DNA from 2 places in the Alkalicoccus luteus genome. Region 2 is predicted to be linked to the other one. Evidence: riboswitches for the same ligand, from Rfam matches in the RefSeq annotation. Region 2 holds a riboswitch; the other holds the start of a gene.
The links. Region 2 has a riboswitch for thiamine pyrophosphate ahead of ACSZLD_RS12645 (thiamine phosphate synthase). Riboswitches for the same ligand answer to the same signal wherever they lie in the genome.

Region 1: it holds a riboswitch for thiamine pyrophosphate, as region 2 does, so the genes downstream of both, thiM (hydroxyethylthiazole kinase) here and ACSZLD_RS12645 (thiamine phosphate synthase) in region 2, are expected to answer to the same signal.

What each region holds. Positions count from the first base shown of each region.
Region 1 covers NZ_JBPZEY010000011.1:120,818-125,235, reverse strand. Annotated here, with positions in the region: gene thiE (thiamine phosphate synthase) at 1-477, opposite strand, end outside; gene thiD (bifunctional hydroxymethylpyrimidine kinase/phosphomethylpyrimidine kinase) at 474-1,301, opposite strand; gene thiM (hydroxyethylthiazole kinase) at 1,298-2,107, opposite strand; TPP riboswitch at 2,194-2,298, opposite strand; gene ACSZLD_RS14395 (nitric oxide synthase oxygenase) at 2,407-3,537, shown strand; gene recQ (DNA helicase RecQ) at 3,735-4,418, opposite strand, start outside.
Region 2 covers NZ_JBPZEY010000009.1:40,784-45,201, reverse strand. Annotated here, with positions in the region: gene cydD (thiol reductant ABC exporter subunit CydD) at 1-40, shown strand, start outside; gene cydC (thiol reductant ABC exporter subunit CydC) at 37-1,737, shown strand; TPP riboswitch at 1,788-1,898, shown strand; gene ACSZLD_RS12645 (thiamine phosphate synthase) at 1,973-2,545, shown strand; gene ACSZLD_RS12640 (NAD(P)/FAD-dependent oxidoreductase) at 2,533-3,582, shown strand; gene thiS (sulfur carrier protein ThiS) at 3,586-3,789, shown strand; gene ACSZLD_RS12630 (thiazole synthase) at 3,793-4,418, shown strand, end outside.

The DNA.
Region 1 (4,418 bases), on a different contig from region 2:
TCGCATTTCCTGAATACGCTCCGGTCCTACAGGACTCTCCGCATCTTCCTTTGACGAAGTAGCGTACATGGGACCTGTGCCGAGGTAATCGGCTACGGCAGCAGCTGCTTCTGCCTCTGCAATCGTACGGGCGGAGACACCAAGTATTTTCTGTGCTCCAATCCTGCGCCGTGCTTCAGCCGGATCCGCATCATCTTGTCCGATATGGAGTCCATCAGCATCTGAGGCCAGAGCCAGTTCGATATCATCATTTACGATAAACGGCACATGAAACCGGGCACACAGTTCTTTTAGTTCCTTTGCAAGTACCAGGCGTTCGTCCTCATCCTGCAGACTCCCAGCTCCTTTTTCACGCAGCTGGAACATCGTTACTCCGCCTCGAAGCGCTTCAAACACAAGCTCCGGAAGCGGCCAGTCTGTATTTTGCGTACCTGCTATAAAGTAAACAGCAAGCCTTTCCTTTGCGAACTGGGTCACGTCTGTTCAACCTCCATTTTGATAAATGGTTTATCCGCCGTCCGGTGAGCTGCATGGTGAACGGGCCCAGCTCCTTCACCGACAGAGTGCGCATGAAGGATCGCCTGGTGAATAAACTGCTTTGCTGCAAAAACAGCATCTTTCATGGATTTTCCTTGAGCGAGATAGGCAGCAACGGCAGCAGCATACGTGCAGCCGGTGCCGTGCGTATGTTTTGTTTCGATTTTTTCGACGCTTAAATAGTGAAATTCAGCTCCATCGAATAGAATATCGGTGATTGTGGCAGCATCGGGTTCATGACCTCCCTTTAATAACACAGCCTCTGAACCAAATTTTAACAGTTCACGGGCCATTTCTTTACGAACTTGCAGCGAACTGCCCGACATTCCGGTGATCATTTCAGCCTCCGGAATATTTGGCGTGATCAACGAGGCATGAGGAAAAAGCTTCTCTGTCATCGTGGTCCGGGCTTCTTCCTTCAACAGCTCGGCTCCGGTCGTGGACACCATAACAGGATCAACGACCAACGCAGGGAGCCTGCCTTCAGCTGCAAAGGAGGCGGTGATTTCAATTCGTTCGGAATCGAACAGCATACCGGTTTTTACGCTGTGTGCGCCGATGTCATCCAATACGGAGGTGATTTGTGCTTCGAGCGCTTCTGGAGAAGCCGGGAAGACACCCTGAACGCCTACCGTATTTTGAGCTGTCAGAGCAGTAATGGCACTTGTGCCAAAAACGCCAAGCTCCTGAAATGTTTTTAAGTCGGCTTGAATTCCTGCTCCGCCGCCGCTGTCAGAACCGGCAATTGTCAATGCTGTTTTCATAATGATGCCTCCTTCAGAATAAGTTGCTGCTCAAGCTGTTCGTCTGTCAGCTGCTGAAGCATGTCGAGCAGATGGATTTGAAAATGACCTGGACCTGCATATGGTTGTCTGGCCGCGGCTGCTTCTGCACATACGCCGTAATAGGCGCAGGCTGCGGCTGCACCTTCAAGCGGAGAAGCCGCCCGGCTGATAAAAGCTGCCGCAATGGAGGACAGCAGACACCCTGCACCGGTGACATCCCGGAGCGAGGGAGAACCGTTATGAACGGTGATCATGCTGCTGCCGTCTGTAATGACGTCGATTTCGCCTGTCATGCAGACAGTCGTCTGCTGGGAGCGTGCAAGCTTCACCGCGGATTGTGACGCGTCATCAGGAGCAGCAGAGGCATCTACGCCTCTTACAACGGCTTCTGCCCCGGCAAGACTTGCAATTTCCCCGCTGTTCCCGCGGATAAGCGCGATATCGAGCTCCTTTAAGAGCATGGCAGCAGATTCTGTCCGAAACGAGGTAGCGCCTGCTCCGACTGGATCGAGGATGACTGGTTTTCCATGTTTATTTGCCGCTTTTCCGGCCAGAAGCATCGCCTCATTTGTGGCGCTTGAAAGCGTGCCGATGTTTAAGACTAGCGCGTCTGCTGCAGAAGCCATATCTGCGGCTTCCTCGGGAGCATATGCCATTACTGGTTTCGCGCCTGCCGCATAGAGGCCGTTGGCAGTAAAGTTAGTCACTACGACATTCGTAATGTTATGAATTAATGGGGCGTCGCTCTTAATTAGATTTCGCAGAGCGAGGACTTGATTCGTCATGCTTTCACTCCTTCACGTATATAATCTCTTGCACAGCGGAATAGAAAAAAGCCGTTTTCGTCGGAAGCTGGATCAGTCCGGAAAACGGCTGCTTTCATCCACTTTCCTACGCTGGTATTACGCCAGATCAGGTTCAAGGGGATCAGAAAATAGTTTCTGTCTCAGCACATGGTGCACCCCCAGCGGGTCAAACGTGATTAATTTGTGAACAATCATGCTCGTTCTTGCAGTAGCACTGATGTTCCTTATACTATCATATTAACAGCTTCGCTGGACAGTCAGGAGGAAATCATGTGGAAATGACGCTCGAGCAGGCTGCACAATCCTTTTTACAGCAGTATTATACGGAGCAGGGAAAGACTGGATTGGCAGACCGTTTAAACGATGTTTATCAGGAAATTGCAGCGACTGGTACGTATGTGCAAACAGGTGAGGAGCTGGCTTTTGGAGCAAAGGCGGCCTGGCGGAATGCAAACAAGTGCATCGGCAGACTTTTTTGGGATACGCTTACCGTCTTTGATAAACGGCACGTCAATACGCCGGATGAGGTCATTAGTGCGTGCCGGGAACATCTGCGGTTTACGACAAACGGCGGTAAAATCAGGCCGGCCATGACGATATTCCCTCCTTCACAGCCTGGTAAACCGCCAGAATGGCAGCTGCTGAATCATCAGCTGATTCGCTACGCCGGGTATGAGGACGGCAGAGGAGACCCGGCTTCTGCAGCATTGACTAAGCAGGCGCAGGCCGCTGGATGGAAAGGGAAAGGGACTGATTTCGATATCCTTCCGCTCTTGATTCAAAAGCGGGATGGCAGCATCCATCTGTATGAATGGAAAGCAGAAGAGGCATTGGTAGTTCCGCTTCGGCATCCGGAAGAGGAGGCTTTTTCAAATTTGCAGCTGAAATGGTATGCCGTACCGGCGATTGCAGATATGGAAATTGAAATTGGCGGTATTGTTTATCCATGTTCTCCTTTCAACGGGTGGTATATGGGAACAGAGATCGGTGCGCGGAATTTGGCTGATACATGGCGCTACAATTGTCTTGAAGCAGTGGCTGATGTGTTCGGTCTGGATACAGCTAAGCCTGCATCGCTATGGAAGGACCGGGCGCTCGTTGAATTAAATCGCGCCGTTATTTATTCCTTTCATGAGGAAGGGGTCAGCCTCGTGGATCATCATACTGCAGCGGAGCAGTTCCGCATCTTTTGTGCTAAGGAAAAAAAGGCTGGAAGAGGGGTTACCGGCGATTGGACATGGCTGATTCCACCGATGTCACCTGCTGCTGTACACGTGTTTCATGAAACGTATAATGATGAGGAAAAAAGTCCGCGTTTCGCCTACCGAAAGGCTTCGATCTGTCCATTTACAGACCAGTCTCCCAAAAAGCACGTCCCTTCGTCACCGCTGCCGCACCACGGTAACTGACGGCTCTAAAGCGGGCGCTGTCAGATGAAGAAGCCGGCTGCTTTTTGCAGCCGGCTTCTTCAACGTGTGGGTAACGTCATATGAGGTGAATAAGATGGCATCTGCCTTTTTCTGCGGCCCCTCGCTTTCCGGAGGGAACGGGCTCGGCTTTCCCTTCTTCCGTCGAAAGTGCAGGATATTTGCCTCGTTCTAATCCTCTAGGATCGGAGTCCTGCGGATTGAAGCAGCGCGGTGACTTTTAGGGTGAAATAACTGATATCTTCAGGAAGATGTTCTTTTACAGGCTTTAAGCCATCTTCCAGACCGACGCGATCGATTACTTCTTCAACAAGTGCCACTTCATCCTCCTCAACGAGTTCGGAGAGGTCTACATCCCAGTCGTTCTCCCAAGCTTCGATGAGATGCTGAAGGACGGTTGTCTCTTTCAGGCCGCGAGCTGTGCTGATCGCTTCCGGGCTATGTCCTTCAATAAACATCGCTGCTGTTTCTTCATAGCTTTTTCCGTCTTTCTGCTTCGCGGACGCCGCCATTCGTGGAGCCGTGGATTCAGATGCCATATAATCGTTGACCGCTTTAAGGAATCGTTTGCCGTAGGTGTACATTTTGTTCGTGCCAACACCTCGGACGGCCAGCATCTCCTCTTCTGTCTGCGGGAGGCGGGCGCAAATCTCATGGAGCGTCTGATCCGAGAAAACCATGTATGGAGCCACCTCGTGAGCTCGGGCAAGCTCGCTTCTGAGACTGCGAAGAATTGGAAAGAGCGGATGATCAGCAGAAGCCTGCTGCGGCCGAAGTGCTTTTTTCCGGTAAACCGCGGCTTCACCGCGGAGAACAGGAAGAACTTTTTCGGACAGCTTTGGGACCGGATAGCCTCCGCCGGA
Region 2 (4,418 bases):
CTACAGAACCATGCTGAACCGCCAGGAGGTGGAATTATGAAGCTTATTCGATCATTTGTATTACGTGAGAAGCGTGACGTCTTTTTATCGGTCCTGTTTGGCTTTCTCGCTGGTATGGGGGCAGTGGCCCTGTTTGCAAACAGCGGGTACCTGATTTCCAGAGCAGCAATCGAACCACCGCTATATGTTCTGACGGTGACGATTGCGCTGCTCAAACTATTCAGCTTTACGCGAGGGCTCAGCCGCTACGGAGAAAGGCTGTATTCACACCGGGCGACGTTTACCATGCTGAGCAGCGTTAGAACGCATTTCTTTCGGCAGATTGCACCGCTTGCTCCGCGGATTACGCACCGGTTTCAAAGCGGAGATCTCTTATCCCGGATCGTCGGGGATGTTGAAAGCTTGCAGAACTATTTTCTGCGTGTCTTTTATCCGCCGGTCGTGATGGGTGCTGTGTTTACAGCAACGGTCGCCTTTACGGTGTTTTTTTCACCGGCAGCCGCTGCACTGCTCGTCGGCGGAGTGCTACTGGCAGGATGGATCCTTCCGACTGTTTACCGGAAACGGCAGCAGCGCGCGTCGGCCGGTATTCGTTCTGCTAGAGGCAAGCTGTCAACCGATGCTGCAGAGTTTTTCTACGGCTACCAGGACTTGAAGCTGTTTCAAAAGCTGGACGCGAAAGAGGCCGAGCTGCTTGAAGCGGCGGACAGCTACGTTGGCAAGCAGCGTCAGGCTGCGGGGAGCAGACTGGCGGGGCTTACGTGGAATCAAAGCACGGCGTTTCTTATCTCCTGGCTGATTCTTGTAACCGGTGTTGTCATGACAGCGAATGGAACACTTGATGGGGTCTACTTGGCAATGCTGATGATGATCAGTTTGACCGTATTTGAAAACGCGGTGCCGATGGCCCAGTATCCTTCTTATGCCGAGGAGAGCCGGCAGGCAGCCGGACGTCTGAACGAAGCGATTGAGGAAGAACTGCAGGATCAGCCTGAGCGAAGCGCAGCTGTGCTGCAGCAGGCAGACGTTCCAATCGTGTTTGACTCTGTCAGCTTTACGTATCCGAATGAAGCACGTCCAGTGCTGAAAGACGTTTCCTTTGAGCTTCCGAGTGGTTCACGAACGGCAGTAGTAGGCGCGAGCGGATCAGGAAAATCAACATTAGCACAGCTGATGCTCGGCATTTACCTGCCGGATAAAGGCACTATCCGCTATGGTGAGGCATCCACCTCCAGCTTGGATGAAACGACCATTTGGCCGCATGTCAATGCACAGCTGCAAGAGCAGCATTTCTTTGCCGGAACTGTTCGGGACAATCTATTCAGCAACGGGGCAGATGAAACGGAGTTGCAGCAAGTACTGGAGCGCGTCCGTCTCGGATATTTAAGCTTGGATACCGTGCTGCAGGAACGTGCTGCGAACCTGTCGGGCGGCGAGCGCCGAAGACTCGGTACAGCGAGACTGTTGCTGCGGGAGAAGCCGGTTTGGATTTTGGATGAACCTGCAGCTTCGGTGGATGCAGCTACGGCAGCAGAAGTAGGCATGGAAGTGGAACGGGCCTCAGCCGGCAGTACGCTTTTTGTCATTTCCCATGACTTAAATGGACTGGAAGCGATGGATCAGATTCTTGTCATGGAAGAAGGCAGGCTGGTTGAATCGGGCTCCTATCAGGAGCTCATGCATCAGCGCGGCGTCTTCTACCAAATGAAGCAGGTAGAAGCAGACGTTGTAGCCTGAACGTTCGGATTGACAAAAGGCTCGGGTGCAACTAGACTGGAAATTAAATAGAAGCTCACTGGAGGTGCCCCATATGCAGGGGCTGAGATCGAAGCGGCGCTTTGGGACTCCCGGAACCTGATCCAGTTGATACTGGCGTAGGGAAGTGACGACAAGGGCACGTAATGTGACTGTTGAAGCGCTTTCCTGCATCCAGGGGAGCGCTTTTTGCATGTTGATAAAAGGGGGAAATGGCTTGGACCTTCACGCGGTGAGTACGGGCTTGATGCAGCCTGATCAGTTTTCAGAAGTGATTACACAGCTGAATGGACGTTTTGACGCCGTGCATCTGAGAGAACCATCGTGGACAGCGGAACAAAGCAGCGCCTTTTTTCAATGGTTTTTACAAGAGGCTTTTACGATAAAGCTGATTGTGAATAAGAAGACAACGGGCTGGGAACTGTGGAAAGGAACCATTCACTCCCCGTCTGACAGCACCGTCGAACGCGGTGGAGGGATGTCGATCCACAGCTTGGGAGAGCTTTCGAAGGCAGAGAACGAGCAAGCAGTTTATACGGTCAGCGGACCGGTTCTGCCTCCATTCAGCGCGCCCAAACAGGTGTTGCCGCTTCATGTCCAGCAGCACATTTTAAGCCGTGCGTCGATCCCTGTGATCGGAATCGGAGGTGCTGAACGCTCGACGCTGAAGCAGTTTCACGAGCGAGGGTACGCCGGTGCCTGTTTTTTGTCAGCGGTGATGCTGGCACCGCATCCCGGTGAGGCTGCAGCAGAAATTCGAAAGGAGCGTGATCGTCTATGTATGATCTGATCGTAATTGGTGGAGGAGTCAACGGTATGGCGCCTGCCGTGCACGCCGCGCGAAAAGGGATGAAGACAGTCGTTTTGGAACGGGATAAACCGGGGGCAGGGGCCTCTTCAGCTGCTGCTGGTATGCTTGGTGCTTCGACCGAATGGCTTCCGGATGAGTCCGTCAGATCCTATGCTGAATCGGCACGTGATTATTTGAAGAGCTGGGTCCCGGATTTAGAGAAGCAGACAGGCGTGAAGGCGGGATTATTGAACACAGGAGCATGGAGACTTGCGTATACGGATCAGGGGCAGGAAGAGTTGAGGGCTCATGCGGATAAGGCCGGCCTCACTTGTGTAGATGCTCCGGAATTAGCGGGTGTTCACCAAGCGCTTTCTGGTATTTCATTTCCAAGTGAAGCGCAGGTGGAAGCAACTGCTTACTTGAACACCTTACGTGCAGCGGCGGACGCAGAAGGGGTGAAGGTGATCTATCCTGCTCAGGCAACAAGCATCACGGCGGAAAATACGCTCTGGAGCGTAACGGCTGCCGGAGAAACATACGTCGGACGACACGTACTCTATGCTGGCGGAATAGGCCCCGCACCTTGTCCGGGAATGCCGGAAATGGTTCCGGTAAAAGGAGAATGCCTCCGCTTTAAGCCGGAAGCTCCCATACTGGATACGGTGATTGTTACAGAAACGGTTTATCTCGTGCCGAAAGCCGATGGATCAGTTATTTGCGGTGCGACAGAAACGCCCTATGACACGACACTGCACGTTCACGCTGCGTCCGAAGAATGGCTCCTCAAAGAAGCTGAAAGAATTTGTCCGGAGCTTTCAGGTGGAGCAGTTAAACAAAGGTGGGCTGGCGTGAGGCCGAAAAGTGTTCGCGGAAGACCCGCCATTGGTCGATTAGCTGCCGGTCTTTATGTGAACACCGGCCATTACCGCAATGGAATTTTGTTTTCAGGCTACACGGGAAAGCTGCTGGCAGAAGCGTGCAGCTCTGGACGGGTGCCCGAAGCACTGCAGCCATTCAATCCGGAAGGAGACTAACAGATGAACGTGATCGTAAACGGGAAAACGAAAGAGCTGACAAAAGAGACGGAAACGATAGCTGATGTGCTCGCGTCACTTGAAGTAAACGGAAAGCGCACGGCGGTTGAACAAAACGGAACTATTTTGCGGAGAGACGAGTGGGAAAGCCAGCCGGTTAGAGATGGAGATCAGCTGGAAATCGTACATTTTGTAGGAGGAGGATGACGCATGCTTCAAGTAGGAAACTATCAGCTTCAGTCACGGCTGATGCTCGGAACAGGTAAATACCGCAATACAGAAGAACAGCAAGCGGCAGTAACCGCTTCCGGAACCGAAGTGCTTACGTTCGCAGTGAGGCGCATTGATTTGGAGACGGCAGATCAGGACGTATTTGCCGGCTTGGACCTTGACAAGTATCATATGCTTCCCAATACAGCTGGAGCCTCTACAGCAGAAGAAGCGGTCCGGACAGCAGAACTCGCTCGTGCAGCAGGACTTTGTGACATGGTAAAGGTAGAGGTGATCGGCTGCAGCCGGACGCTGATGCCGGATCCGATTGAAACAATGAAGGCGTCTGAAGCGCTTCTGCAAAAGGGCTTTACCGTGCTCGCCTACACGTCAGATGATATCGTGCTTGCAAAACGTCTGGAAGCCCTTGGGTGCCATGCTGTGATGCCGGCAGCCTCCCCGATCGGCTCCGGACTTGGTATTTTAAATCCGTATAACTTAAAAATAATTACAGAAGAGCTCGACTGTCCTGTTATTGTGGACGCAGGACTGGGCGGGGCAGCTGATGTCTGTTTAGCAATGGAGCTCGGCGCAGACGGAGTGCTGCTCAATTCAGCGGTAGCCGG